3 regions of the Kribbella sp. NPDC056861 genome follow, and region 2 is predicted to be linked to each of the others. Evidence: riboswitches for the same ligand, from Rfam matches in the RefSeq annotation. Region 2 holds a riboswitch; each other region holds the start of a gene.
The links. A riboswitch is a leader RNA that binds a small molecule or an ion and turns the genes downstream of it on or off. The one in region 2 is predicted to bind ZMP and ZTP.
Positions count from the first base shown of each region.

Region 1: it holds a riboswitch for ZMP and ZTP, as region 2 does, so the genes downstream of both, AB0P21_RS35675 (phosphoribosylaminoimidazolecarboxamide formyltransferase) here and AB0P21_RS00510 (bifunctional 5,10-methylenetetrahydrofolate dehydrogenase/5,10-methenyltetrahydrofolate cyclohydrolase) in region 2, are expected to answer to the same signal.
Region 3: it holds a riboswitch for ZMP and ZTP, as region 2 does, so the genes downstream of both, AB0P21_RS01100 (glycine hydroxymethyltransferase) here and AB0P21_RS00510 (bifunctional 5,10-methylenetetrahydrofolate dehydrogenase/5,10-methenyltetrahydrofolate cyclohydrolase) in region 2, are expected to answer to the same signal.

Region 1 covers NZ_JBFBNQ010000008.1:295,891-302,386, forward strand. The annotation lists gene AB0P21_RS35670 (cupin domain-containing protein) at 241-525, shown strand; gene AB0P21_RS35675 (phosphoribosylaminoimidazolecarboxamide formyltransferase) at 554-1,750, opposite strand; ZMP/ZTP riboswitch at 1,772-1,857, opposite strand; gene AB0P21_RS35680 (hypothetical protein) at 1,947-2,945, shown strand; gene ilvD (dihydroxy-acid dehydratase) at 3,130-4,815, shown strand; gene AB0P21_RS35690 (acetolactate synthase large subunit) at 5,064-6,496, shown strand, end outside.
Region 2 covers NZ_JBFBNQ010000001.1:98,881-105,376, forward strand. The annotation lists gene prcB (proteasome subunit beta) at 1-586, shown strand, start outside; gene prcA (proteasome subunit alpha) at 619-1,494, shown strand; gene AB0P21_RS00500 (NUDIX hydrolase) at 1,491-2,099, shown strand; gene AB0P21_RS00505 (GNAT family protein) at 2,143-2,778, shown strand; ZMP/ZTP riboswitch at 2,784-2,874, shown strand; gene AB0P21_RS00510 (bifunctional 5,10-methylenetetrahydrofolate dehydrogenase/5,10-methenyltetrahydrofolate cyclohydrolase) at 2,896-3,762, shown strand; gene aroH (chorismate mutase) at 3,803-4,171, shown strand; gene AB0P21_RS00520 (prephenate dehydrogenase) at 4,168-5,241, shown strand; gene cmk ((d)CMP kinase) at 5,252-5,938, shown strand; gene AB0P21_RS00530 (lysophospholipid acyltransferase family protein) at 5,935-6,496, shown strand, end outside.
Region 3 covers NZ_JBFBNQ010000001.1:256,191-262,686, reverse strand. The annotation lists gene AB0P21_RS01105 (acyl-CoA dehydrogenase family protein) at 5-1,630, shown strand; ZMP/ZTP riboswitch at 1,653-1,736, shown strand; gene AB0P21_RS01100 (glycine hydroxymethyltransferase) at 1,782-3,230, shown strand; gene AB0P21_RS01095 (MBL fold metallo-hydrolase) at 3,271-4,200, opposite strand; gene AB0P21_RS01090 (fumarylacetoacetate hydrolase family protein) at 4,232-5,182, opposite strand; gene AB0P21_RS01085 (VOC family protein) at 5,182-6,129, opposite strand; gene AB0P21_RS01080 (amidohydrolase family protein) at 6,126-6,496, opposite strand, start outside.

The DNA.
Region 1 (6,496 bases), on a different contig from region 2:
GTGTCGGCGGCGTGGTGCCTAGGTGGGTCGGCATGGCGGGCTGCTGGCGTGTGGTGTTGGGATGGGTTGACCTGGCAGGTGCCGGTGGTGCTGGGGGTGTTTTCGCCCGGCTGGGTTGGACATGTGGGGCTGGCTGGTGGGATCCGGCTGGGCGGCGGCTGCGTACGGGTGGGTATGACTTTGCGACGGTTGTTTGCGGATGAGGAGGGGAAAGCGCGGTTCGAGTCGTGGGAGCCGGCGTTGAGCCCTGAGGTGCCTGGGCCGGGGGAGTTGAGCGTTTCGGCGCCGCTGCCGGCTGTGACGGCGATGGTGGTGCGGGCTCCCGCTGGTGGTGGGCATCCAGAGCAGCCGGAAGCTGGGCGGCGGCTGGTCGTGGTGCTGTCGGGTGAGTGCGAGGTGATCACCGGTGGCGAGACGGTGGTTGGCCGTCCGGGTGACTTGCTGTTGGTCGAGGACACCACCGGGATCGGTCATGCCAGTAGGACAAGCACCGGCTTCGAAGCGCTCATGATCGTGTTTCCTTGAGCTCTCGCTGCCAATCGGTGTTGGTCCGTTAGTGGTGGAAGAGGCGAATGCCGGTTTGGGAGAGGGTGATGCCGAGGGCTGCGCAGGCTGCGGTGACCTCGGGGGCGCGGATGGAGCCACCGGGCTCGGCCAGGTGGCGTACTCCGTGGCGGTGGGCTTCCTCGACGTTGTCGGCGAATGGGATTGCGCCGTCCGAGACCATCGCGACGTTCGTCAGTTGAGCGAGCCAGGTTGTGCGGTCGTCGGCGGAGAGGTGGTCGACCGCGGCCAGTTGGTGGTTGATGCGAGCGGATAGCGGGAGGCTCGTCGTCAGTTGTGGGGCCGCGTTGTGCTGTGGGTCGGATTTGTGCGAGTCGGGCGACGCGGGCTCGGTGGAGTCGGCGGCTGCGGTGGTTGCAGGGGGCGCGGCGGCTGCGGTGACTGCGCGGCGGAGCCACCAGGTATCCGCCTTCTGGCCGGCTAGGCGGGTGCAGTCGATGCGGGATTGCTGGCCTGCGCCGATGCCGATCGTCATCCCGTCTTTCAGGAAGGCGATCGAGTTGGACTGGGTGTAGCGGAGCACGATCAAGCCCAGCAGGAGGTCCCGCGCGGCTGAGTCGGGTAGGTCGGGGAGGAGTAGGGAGCGGGTCAGGGGTTCGGTGTCGCGGTGTTGGGTGAGCTTGAGGCCGAAGAGTTCGCGGACCTCCTCGGCGGGAGGCTCGAAGTCGGGGTCGGCCTCGAGGACCAGGAAGGTGCCGCGCTTCTTCGCGGCCAGGATGTCGAGCACGCCGTCGTCGTAGCCGGGCGCGATGATGCCGTCGCAGGTCAGTCGTTTCAGCAGATTCGCCAGGTCGCGATCGACTGGGTGGGAGACGGCGACGAAGTCTCCGTACGACGATTTGGGGTCGGCGTCGCGGGCTCGGAGGTACGCGCTGGTGACCGGCGAGACGGTGTCGACCGCGTACGTCGTACGGATGGTCTCGTCGAGTGGGCCGGCCAGCGCGGCGCCTGCGGGGGAGACGTGTTTGAAGGAAGCCGCAGCCGGTACGCCGAAAGCGTGGCTCGCCTCTCGCACGAGTTGCCACGCGTTCAAGGCGTCGAGGATGTTGATGTACGACGGCGATCCGTGCCGGACGGTGAAAGGGCCTGCCTCTGACGCGCTTGCCTGTCGCCCGGACCGGGGTGGCGATCCGATCACCGAGACGTGGGCGGGCTGATGTGGGTTCATTCCGTAGCGCAGGTGCATCGCGAGCCTCCGAGGGTGAGTCGGAGGCGCCCAGGCGGACGACGCCTTCACTTGCCGGAACGTTCGCTCCCCGGTGGTGCTCCACCTCGCCAGTCGCGAACGCTGATCCGAGCCTAGCTGCTGCGCGTTCTGCAACAACGTGCAACGACCGTCGACGTAAGCCTTTAGGAGCACGGAGCGCGCCTAGCATCCAGGGATGGACCACTCTCCACGGAAGCCGGCAGCGGTGATCAGTACCGATGAGCTGCGGCTTGATCAGGCGTGGAGCGATCTGGATCTCGATGCTGCTTGCGCTGCGGTTCGGCGTGGGGATCTGGCCGGTGGGATGGTGCTGCTGAAGAAGACGCCGGCGAGTCTCGACGTTCGGTCGATTCGGGTGTTCGGGCTGGGGCAGGCGGCGATCGGGCGTAGTGAGTTGCTGGAGATGCGGCTTACGGCGCGGCCGCGTGATCCTGATCTGTTGCTGTGGCTCGGGCAGACGTTGGTTGCTGAGGCTTGGGAGGTGCGGAGGAGTGCGGCGGCTGAACATGTGTCTGGGCAGCGGGCGGCGACTTTCCAGCAGATCCTCAAGCGTGCGTCCGTCGCTTTGAGGGCGGCGATCGACGCGGCGCCGGATGATGCGGTGCCGTGGGAGGTTCTGCAGTGGGCTGCGTTGGGGATGCAGAAGGAGTCGCTGGAGAAGGAGTTCATCTTCGACAGTGCGGTTGAGCGGAATCCGGATTCGTTCGCGGCACATGTGGGTCGGGTGCAGGTGCTGGCGCCGAAGTGGTCCGTTCTTGAGCTGGGTGAGTTGGTGGGGTTTGGTGAATTGGTTGCTGGAAAGGCCAAGCCTGGTTCGGTTTTGGGTGCTGTTCTTGCTTATGTGATTGCTGAGGTCTATCTCGACGTGATGGCGGACGGCTCCGCGGCCAAGGTGCGGCGTCTCACTCGCGAGGTCGGCAACCAGCGGGAGGCCGTCCTTGCCGCTCGGGACAGGTGGTGGGTCGTCGATCGGGTTGCTGAGGCTCCGGATGTTGCGGCGCATGGAGCCATGGCGTTCGCGCTCAAGGTCACCGGCGCCAGTGGCGCCGCGATGGAGCATGCTGCGCTGACCGGGGGCAGGATCGAAACCCTGCCGTGGGCCTATACCCAGACCACCTCGACCGGTGACCCGCTGGTCGGCTTCGCGACCGCCGTCGCCAACAACATGAGCTGACCGCACGCCGCAGCCAGCACCCCGCGGCAGCACGCCGCAGCAGCACGCCGCAGCAGCACCCCATGGCAACACGCCGCAGCGGCACCCCGCAGCAGCACCCGCGGCGCGCGTGAGCGGCGATTCAGCGCAGTACTGGACAGGGGGTCACCAGTCTCATTCGCCCGACGCTCTTACAGTGAGCGGTATGTCGAACACGCCTGATATCAAGCCGCGGAGCCGCACGGTCACCGATGGGCTGGAGGCGACTGCCTCGCGGGGCATGTTGCGCGCCGTCGGGATGGGGGACGACGACTGGGTCAAGCCGCAGATCGGCGTCGCCTCCAGCTGGAACGAGATCACCCCCTGCAACCTCTCGCTCGACCGGCTCGCGAAGGCGGTCAAGGACGGCGTTCACGCGGCCAAGGGATATCCGCTGGAGTTCGGCACGATCAGCGTCTCCGACGGCATCTCGATGGGCCATGTCGGGATGCACTACTCGCTGGTGAGCCGCGAGATCATCGCTGACTCCGTCGAGACGGTGATGGAGGCGGAGCGGCTCGACGGTTCGGTGCTGCTGGCCGGCTGCGACAAGTCGCTGCCCGGCATGTTGATGGCCGCCGCGCGCCTCGATCTGGCCAGCGTCTTCCTGTACGCCGGTTCGATCATGCCCGGCAAGCTGGGCGACAAGGACGTCACGATCATCGACGCCTTCGAGGCTGTCGGCGCCTGCGCGCGGGGGCTGATCACCCGTGAGGAGGTCGACGCCGTCGAGCGGGCGATCTGCCCGGGTGAGGGCGCCTGCGGTGGCATGTACACCGCGAACACGATGGCGTCCGCCGCCGAGGCGCTCGGGATGTCGCTGCCCGGTTCGGCCGCGCCGCCTGCTGTGGACAGAAGAAGAGACGGTTTCGCGCGCAAGTCCGGCGAAGCGGTGGTCAACCTGCTCACCAAGGGGATCACGGCCCGGCAGATCCTCACCAAGGAGGCGTTCGAGAACGCGATCGCCGTGGTGATGGCGCTCGGCGGTTCGACCAACGCAGTACTGCACCTGCTCGCGATCGCCCGCGAGGCCGAGGTCGATCTCACTCTCGACGACTTCAACCGGGTCGGCGACAAGGTCCCGCACCTGGGTGACCTGAAGCCGTTCGGCCGCTACGTGATGACGGACGTCGACCGCGTCGGCGGCATCCCGGTCGTGATGCGCGCGCTGCTCGACGCCGGACTGCTGCACGGCGACTGCCTGACGGTGACCGGCAAGACGATGGCCGAGAACCTGGCCGAGATCGCTCCGCCGGACATCGACGGCACGATCATCCGCGCGCTGGACAAGCCGATCCACCGCACCGGCGGCATCACCATCCTCAAGGGCAGCCTGGCTCCGGACGGCGCCGTGGTGAAGAGCGCCGGGTTCGACGAAGACGTCTTCGAAGGGACCGCGCGCGTCTTCGACGGCGAGCGCGGCGCGATGGACGCGGTCGCGGACGGTTCGCTGAAGGCCGGTGACGTCGTGGTGATCCGCTACGAGGGCCCGAAGGGCGGTCCGGGGATGCGCGAGATGCTCGCCGTCACCGGTGCGATCAAGGGCGCCGGCCTCGGCAAGGACGTGTTGCTGCTGACCGACGGCCGCTTCTCCGGCGGTACGACGGGACTGTGCGTCGGCCACGTCGCGCCCGAGGCCGTGGACGGCGGACCGATCGCGTTCGTCCGCGACGGCGACCGGATCACCCTGGACGTCAAGAACCGCACCCTGGACCTGCACGTGGAGCCGGCCGAGCTCGAACGACGCAGCCAGGGCTGGACGCCGAAGGAGCCCGCGATCACCCGGGGCGTGCTCGGCAAGTACCGCAGGCTGGTCACCTCCGCCTCCGAGGGCGCTGTCTGCATCTCCTAGACTGACCTAAACGTAAGACGGTCATCTCAATCCATGAGATGGAACTGTGTCAGGCTTGACCGGATCGAGAGGAGTCGGCGAAGGTGACTGCATGCGATCGATTCTTCTCGTACTTGTGCGGCGCGCCGACTGACGCGACCTTCGAGTCGAGCGCGCCCCCTCAGCCCACCCGGCAGAGGGGGCTTTTTCTTTGGAAAAAGCAGCAGTCTTTTGTGAAGCAACAGCAGTGACGACCAAGGGAAGGCACCATGAGTGAGCAGTTGACCGGGGCACAGGCTCTGATCCGCGCACTGGAACATGCCGGAGTGGACACCGTCTTCGGCATCCCGGGCGGCGCGATCCTCCCGGCGTACGATCCGATGCTCGACTCGACCCAGATCCGCCACATCCTGGTACGTCACGAGCAGGGCGCCGGCCACGCCGCCCAGGGCTACGCCTCGGCCACCGGCAAGACCGGCGTCTGCATGGCGACCTCCGGCCCCGGCGCGACGAACCTGGTGACGCCGATCGCCGACGCCTACATGGACTCGGTGCCGCTGGTCGCGATCACCGGCCAGGTCGCCAGCGCGTCGATCGGCACGGACGCCTTCCAGGAGGCCGACATCCGCGGCATCACGATGCCGATCACCAAGCACAACTTCCTGGTCAACGACCCGAACGACATCGCCAGCACGATCGCCGAGGCCTTCCACATCGCCTCGACCGGTCGCCCCGGCCCGGTGCTGGTCGACGTGACCAAGGACGCGATGCAGGCCACGGTCGAGTTCCGCTGGCCGACCGAGCTGTCCCTGCCCGGCTACCGCCCGGTGACCCGCCCGCACCCCAAGCAGGTGCGCGAGGCGGCCCGGCTGATCGCCGCGGCCGAGAAGCCCGTCCTGTACGTCGGTGGCGGCGTGATTCGAGCCAAGGCGCACGCCGAGCTGAAGGAGCTCGCCGAGCAGTGGGGCATCCCGGTCGTCACCACCCTGATGGCCCGCGGCGCGCTCCCCGACACGCACGAACTGCACTTCGGGATGCCGGGCATGCACGGCTCGGTCTCGGCCGTCGGCGCGCTGCAGCGGTCCGATCTGCTGATCTGCCTGGGCGCCCGCTTTGACGACCGGGTGACCGGCAAGCTGAGCTCGTTCGCGCCCGAGGCCAAGGTCATCCACGCCGACATCGACCCGGCGGAGATCGGCAAGAACCGGCACGCCGACGTGCCGATCGTGGGTGACTGCAAGGAGGTCATCGTCGATCTGATCGCGGCGCTGAACAGCGAGATCACCAGCAACGGCCGGACCCCGGACTACTCGGCCTGGCGCGGTCAGCTCGACGCGGTGAAGGCGAAGTACCCGGTCGGGTACGACGAGCCGGAGGACGGCAGCCTGTCCCCGCAGCACGTGATCCAGCGGATCGGCCAGATCGCCGGCCCGGACGCGATCTACACCAGCGGCGTCGGCCAGCACCAGATGTGGGCGGCGCACTACCTGCCGTTCGAGAAGCCGCTGCACTGGCTGAACTCCGGCGGCCTCGGCACCATGGGGTACTCCGTGCCCGCCGCGATGGGGGCCAAGGCCGCGCGGCCCGACAAGACCGTCTGGGCGATCGACGGCGACGGCTGCTTCCAGATGACCAACCAGGAGCTCGTCACCTGCGCGCTGGAGGGCATCCCGATCAAGGTCGCGGTGATCAACAACCAGTC
Region 2 (6,496 bases):
GTTTCCGGCCGACGAGTACTCCTGCGTGGCCTTCGCCGGTACGGCGGGCCTCGGGATCGAGATGGTGCGGCTGTTCCAGGTCGAGCTGGAGCACTACGAGAAGCTCGAGGGCACCACGCTCAGCCTCGACGGCAAGGCCAGCCGGCTGACCGCGCTGATCCGCGGCAACCTGCCGATGGCGATGCAGGGCCTGACCGTGGTGCCGCTGTTCGCGGGCTACGACCAGGACATCAAGGGCGGCCGGATCTTCTCCTACGACCCGACCGGCGGGCGGTACGAGGAGCGCGCCTTCCACAGCGTCGGCTCCGGCTCGCTGTTCGCCCGGGGCGCGCTGAAGAAGCTCTACCGCGAGGACCTGACCGAGACCGAGACCGTCACGGTGGCGATCCAGTCCCTGGTCGACGCCGCCGACGACGACTCGGCGACCGGTGGTCCGGACATGCTGCGGCGGATCTTCCCGGTGATCGGTGTGGTCACCGCCGACGGCTACCGGCGGCTGCCGGCCGAGGAGGTCGGCGAGCTGGTCGACACCGTCATGGCGGCCCGGCAAGTGCGTCCCGACGGCCCGGCCGCGCCCCTCACCTGACCACCATCGACTGATAGAGGACGACACCCTAGATGAGTACGCCGTTCTACGTCTCGCCCGAACAGTTGATGCGGGACCGGGCCGACTTCGCCCGCAAGGGCATCGCGAAGGGTCGCAGCGCGATCGCCCTGCAGTATGCCGACGGCATCCTGTTCGTGGCGGAGAACCGGTCCCCGGCCCTGCACAAGGTGGCCGAGATCTACGACCGGCTGGCCTTCGCCGCGGTCGGTCGCTACAACGAGTTCGAGAACCTGCGGATCGCCGGTGTGCGGCTGGCCGACATGCGGGGGTACTCCTACGACCGGCGCGACGTCACCGGCCGGGCGCTGGCCAACGCCTACGCCCAGACCCTCGGCGCGATCTTCTCCTCCGGTGGTGAGAAGCCGCTCGAGGTCGAGATCCTGGTCGCCGAGGTCGGCGCCAGCACCGCCGAGGACACGATCTACCGGCTCACTTACGACGGCTCGATCGCGGACGTCCGCGGTTACGCCGTGATGGGCGGCCCGGCCGAGCAGGTCGCGGAGTACGTCGGTGAGCACTACTCCGAGGGCATCTCGCTGGCGGGCGCGCTGCGCCTGGCGGTGGACGCGCTCGGGCACGAGGGCACCGAGGTACGCCAGTTGGAGCCGGATCAGATCGAGGTCGCCATCCTCGACCGGACCCGCACCCAGGTGCGCAAGTTCAAGCGGATCTCGGATGAGACGCTGGCCCGGATCCTGGCCGAGTCGCGCCCGGACACCTCTCCGGCCGGTAATGCCGAGCCGGCGACGCACGCCGAGTCGGCCCAGCCGGTCAACGGTGGCAGCTACGAGAGCGACTCCGCCGACGACGCCCCGGTGGCGCCGCCGGCTGAGGACGACACTCCGATCGCCCCGCCGGAAAACCCGGACACCGACCGCCCGCTGTGACGAGTTCTTCGCCGTCCGCCCCAGATACTTCTGGGGCGGACGGCGTTCGTCCAGGTGACCCTGAGCCGTGGGTCCTGCTCGACGAGGAGCCGGGGTACGACGGGTTTCTCACCGTGCGGAAGCGGCGCTACCGGATGCCGAACGGGCAGGAAGCCGACTGGGATGTCTTCGGCCCAGCACTCAACGCAGGGGTCAGCGGCGGTGTTGCCGTGCTCCCGCTGACGCCTGACGGCAAGATCGTGGTCGTGCGGATGTTCCGGGCCGGCCCCGACCAGGTGGTGACCAACCTCCCCGGCGGGCTGATCGACCCGGGCGAGGAACCGGCCGACGCGGGTCGCCGGGAGTTGGAAGAGGAGACCGGCTACACCTGCGAGTCGATCGAGATCGTGGGATGGATGTGGTCCGGCGCGTCCTCCGTCTACCGCAAGCACGTCGCGGTCGCCCGCGGCTGCCGGCCGGACGGCAAGCAGTCGCTCGACGAGTTCGAGGACTGTGTGCCGGCCGAGCTGACCATCGCCGAGTTCCTGGCCGATCTCCGCACCCCGGGGACGATGACCGGCACCGACGCGGCGTACTTCGCCCTGGATCACGCCGGTCTGCTCTAGCAAACCAGTTGCTCAGCACCAGGCGAGGTCCGAGGATGTCCGCGTGCTGACTGACCGCTGGCCGTTGCGCAACCTTCGCCTCACCACCGAGCGACTCGTCCTGCGCCAACCGGCCGAGGACGAACTGGCGGAGCTGGCCGACCTCGCCGCGGCTGGCGTGCACAAGCCTGGCGAGCGCCCGTTCCTCACTCCCTGGACGGATCTCGAGCCGGCCGAGCGGGCGCAGTACGTGCTGCAGCAACACTGGAACCGCCTCGGCGCGTGGTCGCCGGACAACTGGGCGCTGGAGCTGGCCGTGTTCCGCGACGACCTGCCGATCGGGTTGGTCACGCTGAAGGCCCGCGAATTCGCAGTACTGCGGGAAGTGCGCACCGAGTCCTGGCTGGGTCTGGCTCATCACGGCAAGGGCTACGGCACCGAAGCCCGTACTGCGCTGCTGCACCTCGCCTTCGCGCAGCTCGGAGCCGAGGCGGCGCTGTCGGAGGTGTTCCAGGACAACCACGGTTCGCAGGCGGTCTCTCGCAAGCTCGGTTATCAGCCCGACGGCATCTCCCGCGACGTGTTGCACGGAGAAGTGGTGATCTCGGACCGTCTGCGACTCACCCTCGCCGACTGGCGGCCGCGCGCAGTACGGGTCGAGGGGCTGGAGCAGTGCAGGGAGTCTTTCGGCGGGCAGTAAACTGCTCGACGGACCGCGACTGGCGTTGAGGTGGATGACCACCGGGGAACGGTCTGCCGCATCGAGTCGGCCGAGCCGCGCGCCTGGGCATTCAGACTTCTGTCCAGAGGAGTACGCGTGAGTGCCAAACTGATGATCGGGACCGACCTGGCCGCCGAGATGGTGACCAAGGCGGGGGAGCGGGCCAAGAAGCTGTACGACGAGACCGGCGTCCAGCCCTGTCTCGCGACGGTGCTGGTCGGGGACGACCCGGCCTCGGCCACCTACGTCCGGATGAAGCAGAACCGGAGCAAGAAGGCCGGCATCGGCTCGCGCAGTGTCGTGCTGCCCGCCGAGACGACCACCGAAGAACTGGTTGCCGAACTACACAAACTTTCCAACGATCCTGAGGTGCACGGCATCCTGCTGCAGCACCCGGTCCCGGCGCAGATCGACGAGCGGGCCGCGTTCGAGGCGATCGCTCCGGCCAAGGACGTCGACGGCGTGACGATGCACGGCTTCGCCGCGATGGCGTTCGGTGAGCCCGGCTTCGTCTCCTGTACGCCGGGTGGCATCCTCCGGTTGCTGCAGGCGTACGACGTACCGCTGGAAGGCGCGCACGCGGTCGTGATCGGCCGCAGCCCGATCCTCGGCAAGCCAGCCGGGATGTTGCTGCTGGCATCGAACGCGACCGTCACCTACACCCACTCCAAGACCCGCGACCTGGCCTCGATCGTCAGGACGGCGGACATCGTCGTCGCCGCGGTCGGCCGGGCGAACTTCGTCCGCGGCGACTGGCTGAAGCCGGGCGTCGTCGTGATCGATGCCGGATACAACGAAGGCAACGTCGGCGACGTGCACTTCGAGGAGGCCTCACAGGTGGCGAGCCTGATCACGCCGGTTCCTGGCGGGGTCGGGCCGATGACCATCGCGCTGCTGCTGGAGCAGACCGTCGAGGCCGCGGAATCCGAGACGGTCGCGCATCCGGTGGACGTTCTGTCCTAGTGTTGAGACAGCAACACCATCGATCGAGGAGGCAGTAGCTGTGGCGGTACGGGCGATCCGGGGTGCCACCCAGCTCGAGGTGGACGAGCGCGAGCATCTGCTCGAGCGGTCCGCCGAGCTGGTCAGGGCCGTGCTGGAGGCCAACGAGCTGGAGTCGGAGGACCTGATCAGCATCCTGTTCACCGTCACGCCCGATCTGCGGTCGGAGTTTCCGGCGGTGGCCGGGCGGCAGGTCGGCCTGACCGACGTACCGCTGATGTGCATGCAGGAGATCAACGTCCCGCACGCGTTGCCGCGAGTGGTCCGGATGATGGTGCACGCGGACTCGCCGCGGTCGCGGGAGAAGATCCAGCACGTCTACCTGCACGGCGCCGTCAGCCTGCGCCCCGACCTGACCGGCGCCCAGTGACCGAGCTGCGCGGCCCGGTGCGGATCGTCGGCACCGGCCTGATCGGTACGTCGATCGGTCTCGCGCTGAGCCGGCTCGGGGTCGTGGTCGAGCTGGTGGACGCCAGCCCCGACAACGCCCTGATGGCCGAGCGGATCGGGGCCGGTTCGCGGCTGGTCCAGATCGAGCCGCAACTGGTCGTCGTCGCCGTCCCGCCGGACCACGTCGGGGCGGTGATCGTCGAGCAGCTCCAGCAAACCGACGCGATCGTCACCGATGCCGCCAGCGTGAAGGGCAAGCCGCTCTTCGACGCACGTGCCCTGGTCGCCAAGCCCGAAGACCTCGCCCGGTACGTCGGCAGCCACCCGATGGCCGGCTCCGAGCGAAGCGGCCCATTGGCCGGCCGCGCTGACCTGTTCGAGGGCGCGACCTGGGCCATCACCCCGCACGAGAACAGCGACCTGGACGCGATCGAGCTGGTACGGCGGCTCGCCGTGGCCGCCGGTGCTCGTACGGTCGAGCTGTCGGTGGCCGACCACGACCTCGCGGTGGCCCGCGTCTCGCACCTGCCACAACTGATGTCGTCGCTCGCCGCAGGCACGCTGGTCGACGCACCGGCTGCTCACCTCGAGCTGTCCGGACAGGGTGTCCGCGATGTCACGCGGATCGCGGCCGGTGACCCTGGCCTGTGGACGCAGATCGTCTCCGCCAACTCGCCCGCGTTGAGCGGCCTGCTGGAAGGGATCCGGGACGAGCTCGACCGGCTGCTCATTGCCTTGGGCAAGGAAGAGGCGACCGACGAGGTGACCGCGGTGCTGAACCGCGGTGTCTCCGGCGCGATCCGGGTGCCGGGCAAGCACGGCGCCCCGCACATCGAGCTGGTCCCGGTGCTGGTCACCATCCCCGACCGGCCCGGCCAGCTGGCCCGGTTGTTCGCGGATGCGGCCGCGTCCGGCGCCAACGTCGAGGACCTGCGGATCGATCACAGCCCGGGCCGCCCGGTCGGTGAGGTCGAGTTGTCGGTCAAACCGGCGTCGGTGGATCAGCTGGTCGGGGTACTGACCGAGCGGGGCTGGGCCGTCCACCGGTAATCTTCGGCCCATGATCATCGCTGTTGACGGCCCGAGCGGGTCCGGTAAGTCGAGCACGGCCCGCGGAGTCGCGACCCGGCTCGGGCTGCAGTACCTGGACACCGGTGCGATGTACCGCGCTGTCACCTGGTCGGCGCTGGAGCACGGGCTCGACCTGGACGACCTCGGCGCGGTCGCCGAGCGGGCCCGGGCGGTCGAGCTGTCGATCAGCACCGATCCGGAGCGCGGGCGGTTCGCGGCCGACGGGGTCGATGTCACCGAGGCGATCCGCGACCCGCGGATCAGTGCCAGTGTCAGCAAGATCGCCACCAACCTCGAAGTACGGGCTGAGTTGATCCGGCGGCAGCGCGAGCTGATCGACGCTTCTCAGCCGACGGGTGGTGCCGTGGTCGAGGGGCGTGACATCGCGACCGTGGTGGCGCCGCAGGCGGAGCTGAAGGTGCTGCTGACCGCGGACCAGGACGCCCGGATGGCGCGCCGCAAGGCGGAGTTGGCCGAGGGCTCGGTGACCGCGGAGCAGTTGCGGGACCAGATCGTCCGGCGTGACGCCGACGACTCGACCGTCTCGCAGTTCCAGGTCGCCTCGGACGGCGCGGTGGAAATCGATTCGACCCATCTGACGTTGGAAGAAGTGATCGACGTGATCTGCCGACTGGCGAAGGAGGCTGAGGCCGCACCACGCGACCTGACTTCATGACAGCTGACGAACTGACCGGGCAGCAGGAACTGCCCCGGACCGACGACCTGCCTGCCATCCCGTACCGGCTGGGCAGCATCGTCCGCCATCTGGTCGAGCCGTACGTGCGCTGGCGCTACGACCTCACCATCCACCACGAGGAGCGGTTCCCGCGGACCGGGCCGGTACTGGTCGCTCCCAACCACCTCGGCCTGCTCGACGGGCCGTTGCTGGGCTCGACCGCGCCCCGGATGATGCACCAGCTGGGCAAGATCGAGGCCTTCCACGGGTTCCAGGGAGTGCTGCTGCACCGGGCCGGCCAGATCGCGGTCGACCGTTCGCAGTACGACGTCCGCGCGATCCGCCGGGCGATCCAGATCCTGCGTGAACGCCGGGTGCTGAGCGTCTACCCGGAGGGCACTCGCGGGCCGGGCGACTTCCGCCAGGTGCATGGGGGAGTGGCGTACCTGGCGATGGTCACCGGCGCGCCGATCCTGCCTGTCGCGCTGCTCGGGACCCGGCAGCCGGGCGGCGATATCGAGATCTATCCGCCCCGGGGCAGCCGGGTCGACGTGGTAT
Region 3 (6,496 bases), 160 kb from region 2:
TGACATGGCGGACCCAAACGCTGTAACGAATCAGGCTCCCCCACTGCAAGGGGTGAACTTCTTCACGCGGGACACCGCACTCGGTGACTCTCTGCGTCCGTTCGCTGACCTGAACGACTCTGCGGGACTGGTCGCGATCGGCGAACTGGCCGGCTCCGAGGAAGCGCTCTCGCACGCCCTCCCGGCCAACCAGAACTCCCCCGTACTGCGTACGCACGACCGCTACGGCAATCGCGTCGACGAGGTCGAGTTCCATCCGTCCTGGCACTGGCTGATGGAGAAGGCCGTCGGTTTCGGCCTCCAAGCAGCACCGTGGACCAGTGACCAACAGTCACCGCACCTGACCCGCGCGGCCGGCTTCTACGTCTGGTCCCAGGTCGAGCCGGGCCACGGCTGCCCGATCTCCATGACGTACGCCGCCGTGCCGGCTCTCCGCGCGGACAAGAAGCTCGCCGACGAGTGGATCCCGCGCCTCGCCGCTTCGCAGTACGACCCGCGCCGGCTGCCCGCCGCCGAGAAGGCCGGCGCGCTGGCCGGGATGGGGATGACGGAGAAGCAGGGCGGCTCCGACGTACGGGCCAACCTGACCACCGCCACGCCGACCGGCAGCGACGGCGAGTACAGGCTCACCGGGCACAAGTGGTTCTGCTCCGCGCCGCAGGTCGATGTGTTTCTCGTCCTGGCCCAAGCAGCGGACGGCCTGACCTGCTTCGTCGTCCCGCGGGTCCTTGCCGACGGCAAGCGGAACGTGTTCGCCCTGCAGCGGCTGAAGGACAAGCTCGGCAACCGGTCCAACGCGTCCAGCGAGGTCGAGTTCACCGACACGGTCGGCTTTCGGCTCGGTGACGAGGGTGCCGGCGTCCGGACGATCATCGAGATGGTCGCCGCCACCCGGCTCGACTGCGTGCTCGGCTCGGCAGCGTTGATGCGCCGGGCGCTGGTCGAGGCGACCTGGCACACGGCGCACCGCAGCGCGTTCGGCAGCCTGCTGAAGGACAAGCCCGCGATGCAGAACGTGCTCGCGGATCTCGCCATCGAGAGCGAGGCAGCAACCGCTCTCTCGATGCGGCTCGCCGCGGCCGTCGACGCCTCGCTGGCAGGCGACGAGCAGGCCGCCGCATTCCGCCGGATCGCGTTGCCGCTGGCCAAGTTCTGGGTCTGCAAGCGCACGTCGTTCCTGGTCGCCGAGGCGCTGGAGTGCCTTGGCGGCAACGGGTACGTCGAAGAGAGCGGTCTCCCATTGCTGTTCCGCGAGTCGCCGCTGAACTCGATCTGGGAAGGCTCCGGCACGGTCAATGCCCTCGACGTACTGCGTGCGCTCCGGCGCCCCGAGTCGCTCGAAGCCTGGCTGCTCGAGGTCGGCGCGGCGCGAGGTGCCGACCATCGGCTGGACGCTGCAGTCACCGACGTACTGGAAGCGCTCTCTGACCTCGCAGGCGCCGAAGCAGGTGCTCGCCGACTCGCTGCCCGGATGGCCGCGTGTCTGCAGGCATCGCTGCTGGTGCGGCACTCGACGCCCGAGGTGGCCGACGCGTTCGTCGCGTCCCGGCTGGCCGGCGACTGGGGTGGCGTGTTCGGCACGCTGCCGCGCACCACGCCGTACGGTCCGATCATCGACCGTGTCCTCTAGCGCGGCGCTCCACACGCTAGGGTTACCGGGTCGCGACTGGCGCTGAGGTGGGATCGACCACCGGGGAGCGAAAAGACCGTTGGCACCGTGCGCCTGGGTGCCGCGACCTTGTCACAGGTGAACCCTGTGCGACCTCAGGAGAGAGACGAAGATGACTCAACCCTTCGACGCCGCCGCCGCGTCGGCCGCGTACCGCAACGCGCTCGAGGTGATCGGTGCGGTCGAACCCACCATCGCCGGCGCGATCAAGGCCGAGCTGGCCGACCAGCGCTCCTCGCTGAAGCTGATCGCGAGTGAGAACTACGCCTCCCCCGCGACCTTGCTGACGATGGGCAACTGGCTCTCGGACAAGTACGCCGAGGGCACCGTCGGGCACCGGTTCTACGCCGGCTGCCAGAACGTCGACACCGTCGAGCAGACCGCGGCCGAGCACGCGAAAGCGCTCTTCGGCGCGCCGCACGCCTACGTCCAGCCGCACTCCGGCATCGACGCCAACCTGGTCGCCTTCTGGGCGATCCTGGCGCACCGGATCGAGTCGCCCGCGCTGGCCGAGGTCGGCGCCAAGCACGTCAACGACCTGTCCGACGAGGACTGGGGCAAGCTGCGCAAGGCGCTCGGCGACCAGAAGATGCTCGGCATGTCGCTGGACGCCGGCGGTCACCTGACGCACGGTTTCCGGCCGAACATCTCCGGCAAGATGTTCCACCAGAGCTCGTACGGTACCGACCCGGAGACGGGCCTGCTGGACTACGACAAGGTCGCCGCGACGGCCCGTGAGTTCAAGCCGCTGATCCTGATCGCCGGCTACTCGGCGTACCCGCGCAAGGTCGACTTCGCCAAGATGCGCGAGATCGCCGACGAGGTCGGCGCCACCTTGATGGTCGACATGGCGCACTTCGCCGGACTCGTGGCCGGCAAGGTGTTCACCGGCGACTTCGACCCGGTCCCGCACGCGCACGTCACCACCACCACCACCCACAAGTCGCTCCGCGGCCCGCGCGGCGGCATGGTGCTGTGCCAGCCGGAGTACGCCGACGCCGTCGACCGCGGCTGCCCGATGGTCCTCGGCGGCCCGCTCAGCCAGGTGATGGCGGCCAAGGCCGTCGCCCTGGCCGAGGCACGTCAGCCGTCCTTCCAGACCTACGCGCAGAACGTCGCCGACAACGCCGTCACGCTGGCCGAGGGCCTGATGAAGCGTGGCGTCAAGCTGGTCACGGACGGCACCGAGAACCACCTGGTCCTGCTCGACGTCTCGTCCTACGGCATCACCGGCCGCCAGGCCGAGTCGGCACTGCTCGACGCCGGTATCGTCACCAACCGCAACGCGGTCCCGCGCGACCCGAACGGCGCCTGGTACACCTCCGGCGTCCGGATCGGTACGCCAGCGCTGACCACCCGCGGCTTCGGCGGCGACGAGTTCGACAAGGTCGCTGAGCTGATGGTGGACGTGCTGTCCAGCGTCACCCCGACGTCGACCTCGACCGGCGCCGCATCCAAGGCGAAGTACGTGCTTGCTGACGGCGTGGCCGACAAGGTCCGCGCTGCTTCCGCAGAACTGCTCGACAAGCACCCGCTGTACCCAGGCCTCGACCTGAACTGAGGTATCAAGACAGCACCCGTCCCTTGGGCGGGTGCTGTTCTCATGCCCGGCAGGTCAACGGTTTGCCGTTGTTGTAGGTGACCATGTCCCGGAAGGCGCCCGGCACGTCGATGGGCGCTCCCGGCGCAGCGCCTCGCACCTCCGCATAGGCGCGGTGGAGATTGCCGACGATTCGCTCCGGTTCGCTCCAGCCGGCGTACTCGCCCAGGTCTGTTTCGCGAGCGGCGTCGAGTGCGGACAGGCCGGCGTCAATCCCGCGGGAAGCCAGGTCCTGGACGAAGCGCAAGTAGCCGAGGGTCGCGGAGATTGTTTCGGGGCCGCAGAGCGGGCCGTGGCCGGGAACGATCGTCCGGGCGCCGAGTGGGGCGATCACCTCGGTGAGGACGGCGATGGCGCCGGCGATCGAGCCGGACAGCAGGAACGGGGTACCACCCGCGAAGAGCAGGTCGCCCGCGTAGAGGATCGATCGGTCCGGGATCCAGAGGATCGAGTCGTTCGTGGTGTGGGCGGGGGTGCCAACGTGGCGGACCTCGCAGCGGAGGTCGTCGACCCACAGGGTGATGCCGTCGGTGTAGGTCAGGAACGGTGGCGCTGAGGGGAGGTCGCCTTCGGCTACCGATTCGAAGATGCCCTCCAGCGGTGGCAGGGTCCGGGCGGTGAGCAGGTCGGCGCGGGTGCGTTCGTGGGCGACGATCGTCGCGCCGGGGAACCAGCCGTTGCCCGCGGTGTGATCGGGATGGCTGTGGGTGTTGAGCAAGGTGTGGATCGGATCGCGGCTGAGGCCGGCGACGGTGTCGACGAAGGCGCGGGTACGCCGTTCGGTCGAGCAGGAGTCGATCGCGACCACGCCGTTGGAGCCCACCAGGAAGCCGGTGTTGTTGATCATCCAGCTGCCATCAGGCTGGATGTAGGCGAACAGGCCGCCGCCGAGGTCTTCGACGTGTGGCTCAGCGGTCGGGCGGGTGGTCATCCGGCAACTCCGATCAGCGGTAGGAGAGAACTCACGGACGAGCGCGTGGACGCCGCCGGGCCGGGGCGATCGGCCGGGATTCCTGCCCCTCGACGATCGTGTTGGTGATCGTCCCGATGCCCTCCACCGTCATCGTCACGACATCACCGGGCACCAGGGCCGGCGGGTCACCGGCACTGCCTCGCCCCCACAGCTCGGCCAGGCATCCGCCGTTGCCGCATGTGCCGGATCCCAGTACGTCGCCGGGCCGGACCTCCGCGTCGAGGGACGCATAGGCGACCAGCTCCTCGAACGGCCACCCCATGTTGGAGAGCAGGTCCCGGCCGATCTCGCGCCCGTTCACCTCGACCGTCATCGCGAGCCGCAGGAACCCGTCCGCGTCGCGATACGGCTCCAGTTCGTCCGCGGTGACCAGAACCGGCCCGAGTGTCGAGGCGAAGTCCTTGCCCTTGCACGGCCCGAGGTTGACCTTCATCTCCCGGAACTGGAGATCGCGAGCGGACCAGTCGTTGAAGATCGTGTACCCCGCGATGTGCTCGCGCGCCTGTTCGGCCGACAGATCGCGACTCGCGGTACCGATCACCGCCGCGACCTCCAGCTCGAAGTCGAGCAACCGGCACCCCGCCGGTACCGCGACCTCGGCCCCCGATCCAACCAGGGCGTACGGATTGGTGAAATAGAAGGTCGGCGCCGCGAACCACTCCGGTGGCACCACCGCATTGCCCGCGGCAACCATGCCCTCGACATGTTCTTCGAACGCGACGAAGTCCCGCACCGTCGGAGCCTCCACCGGCGGCAGCAGACGCACCTCGGCCAACGCGACGGTGTCACCGCGCTCGCGGGCCGCAGCGCCGGCGTCGTACAGCGTGCCCGACCGGAGCAGGTCGACGACCGTAGTACCGGCGGGGAATCGGTACAGCTCCGCGCCGACGACCACGCCGCTCCGGATATCAGTGCCATCGGCAACAGTTGCGACGCGCATCAGACCGGCGGGGCCAGGAACAGACCCTTGTCCGGGTCGTTGAAGGACTTCTTGGCCACGAACTCGTCCATCCTGTTCGCGGTTCCCCACTGGTCGGAGACCTCGGGGTCGGTGAAGTCGTGCAGGCTCGGATGCCAGGTGTCCTCGTCGAGCCGCTCGAGCTCGGTGGTGTACTCGACCGTGTTGCCCAGCGGGTCGAGGAAGTAGGAGAAGGTGTTGTTCCCCGCCTTGTGCCGGCCCGGCCCCCACAGCTTCTCGACACCGGCCCGCATCAGCCGTCCGGAGCCACGCATGTACTCGTCGATCCCCCGCAACTCGAACGAAGCGTGGTGCAGCGAGGGATGCGGGCAGCGCGCGACGGCGAAGCTGTGGTGCCAGTCGTTGCAGCGCAGGAACCACATCATGTTGCCCATGTGCGGATGAGTCAGTACGTCGGACAGCCCGAAACCCAGGTGACGCTGATAGAACGCGACCGTGCCTTCCGGGTCGGCGGAGTTCACCACGACATGCGAGAGCCTGACCGGGATGGACTCGCGCTCCTCGATCTTGCGGTGCGTCCGGAACTCCACGTCGGCCGAGACCTCGACCGTACGGCCCTCGTTGTCGAAGAACCGGAACCCGTAGCCGCCACCCGGTGTGCTCACGGCGCTTGGCTCGGAGACGAGCGGGACGCCGTCGCGCGCCAGCGTCATGGCGAGCGTGTCCACATCGGCAGGGGTGGCGGCACCGAAGGCGATCAGGTCGATCCGCTTGTCGGTGGTCTGACGCAGCCGTACGACGTACTGCTCGGGTGAGCCTTCGGCGGCGAGGAACGAGAGCCCGGAGTCGTTGTGGACCTCGGTCAGCCCCCACAGGCCGGTGTAGAAGTTTCGCTCGGTAGCGAGGTCCTCCACCCCGAGATCGACGTGGCGCAGGTGGGTGATCAGGCGGCGTACGGGCGCGGTCATGCGGACTCCTCGGTCAGGGCTGGGGCTAGGCCGAGCAACTCGGCGTTCCCGGTGCGGATGGCGTACTGGTCGGCGTCGGACAGACCGGCCGCGACGAGCCGTGCCACTGGGTCGACGACGCCCATGTCGAACGGGTGATCGGAGCCCAGCACCACCCGGTCGGGGCCAACAGCCGTGACCAGCGCGCGGAGCGCCTCGGGGGTGTGGACCAGCGAGTCGAACCACAGCCGTCGCAGATAGCTGCTCGGGAGTTCGGCACAACCACGCGCCTCCGGCCGGACCTGCCAGGCGTGGTCGGATCGGCCGAGAAAGGTGGGCAGGTAGCCGCCGCCGTGGGCCGCGATGATCCGCAGCCCTGGGTGCCGGT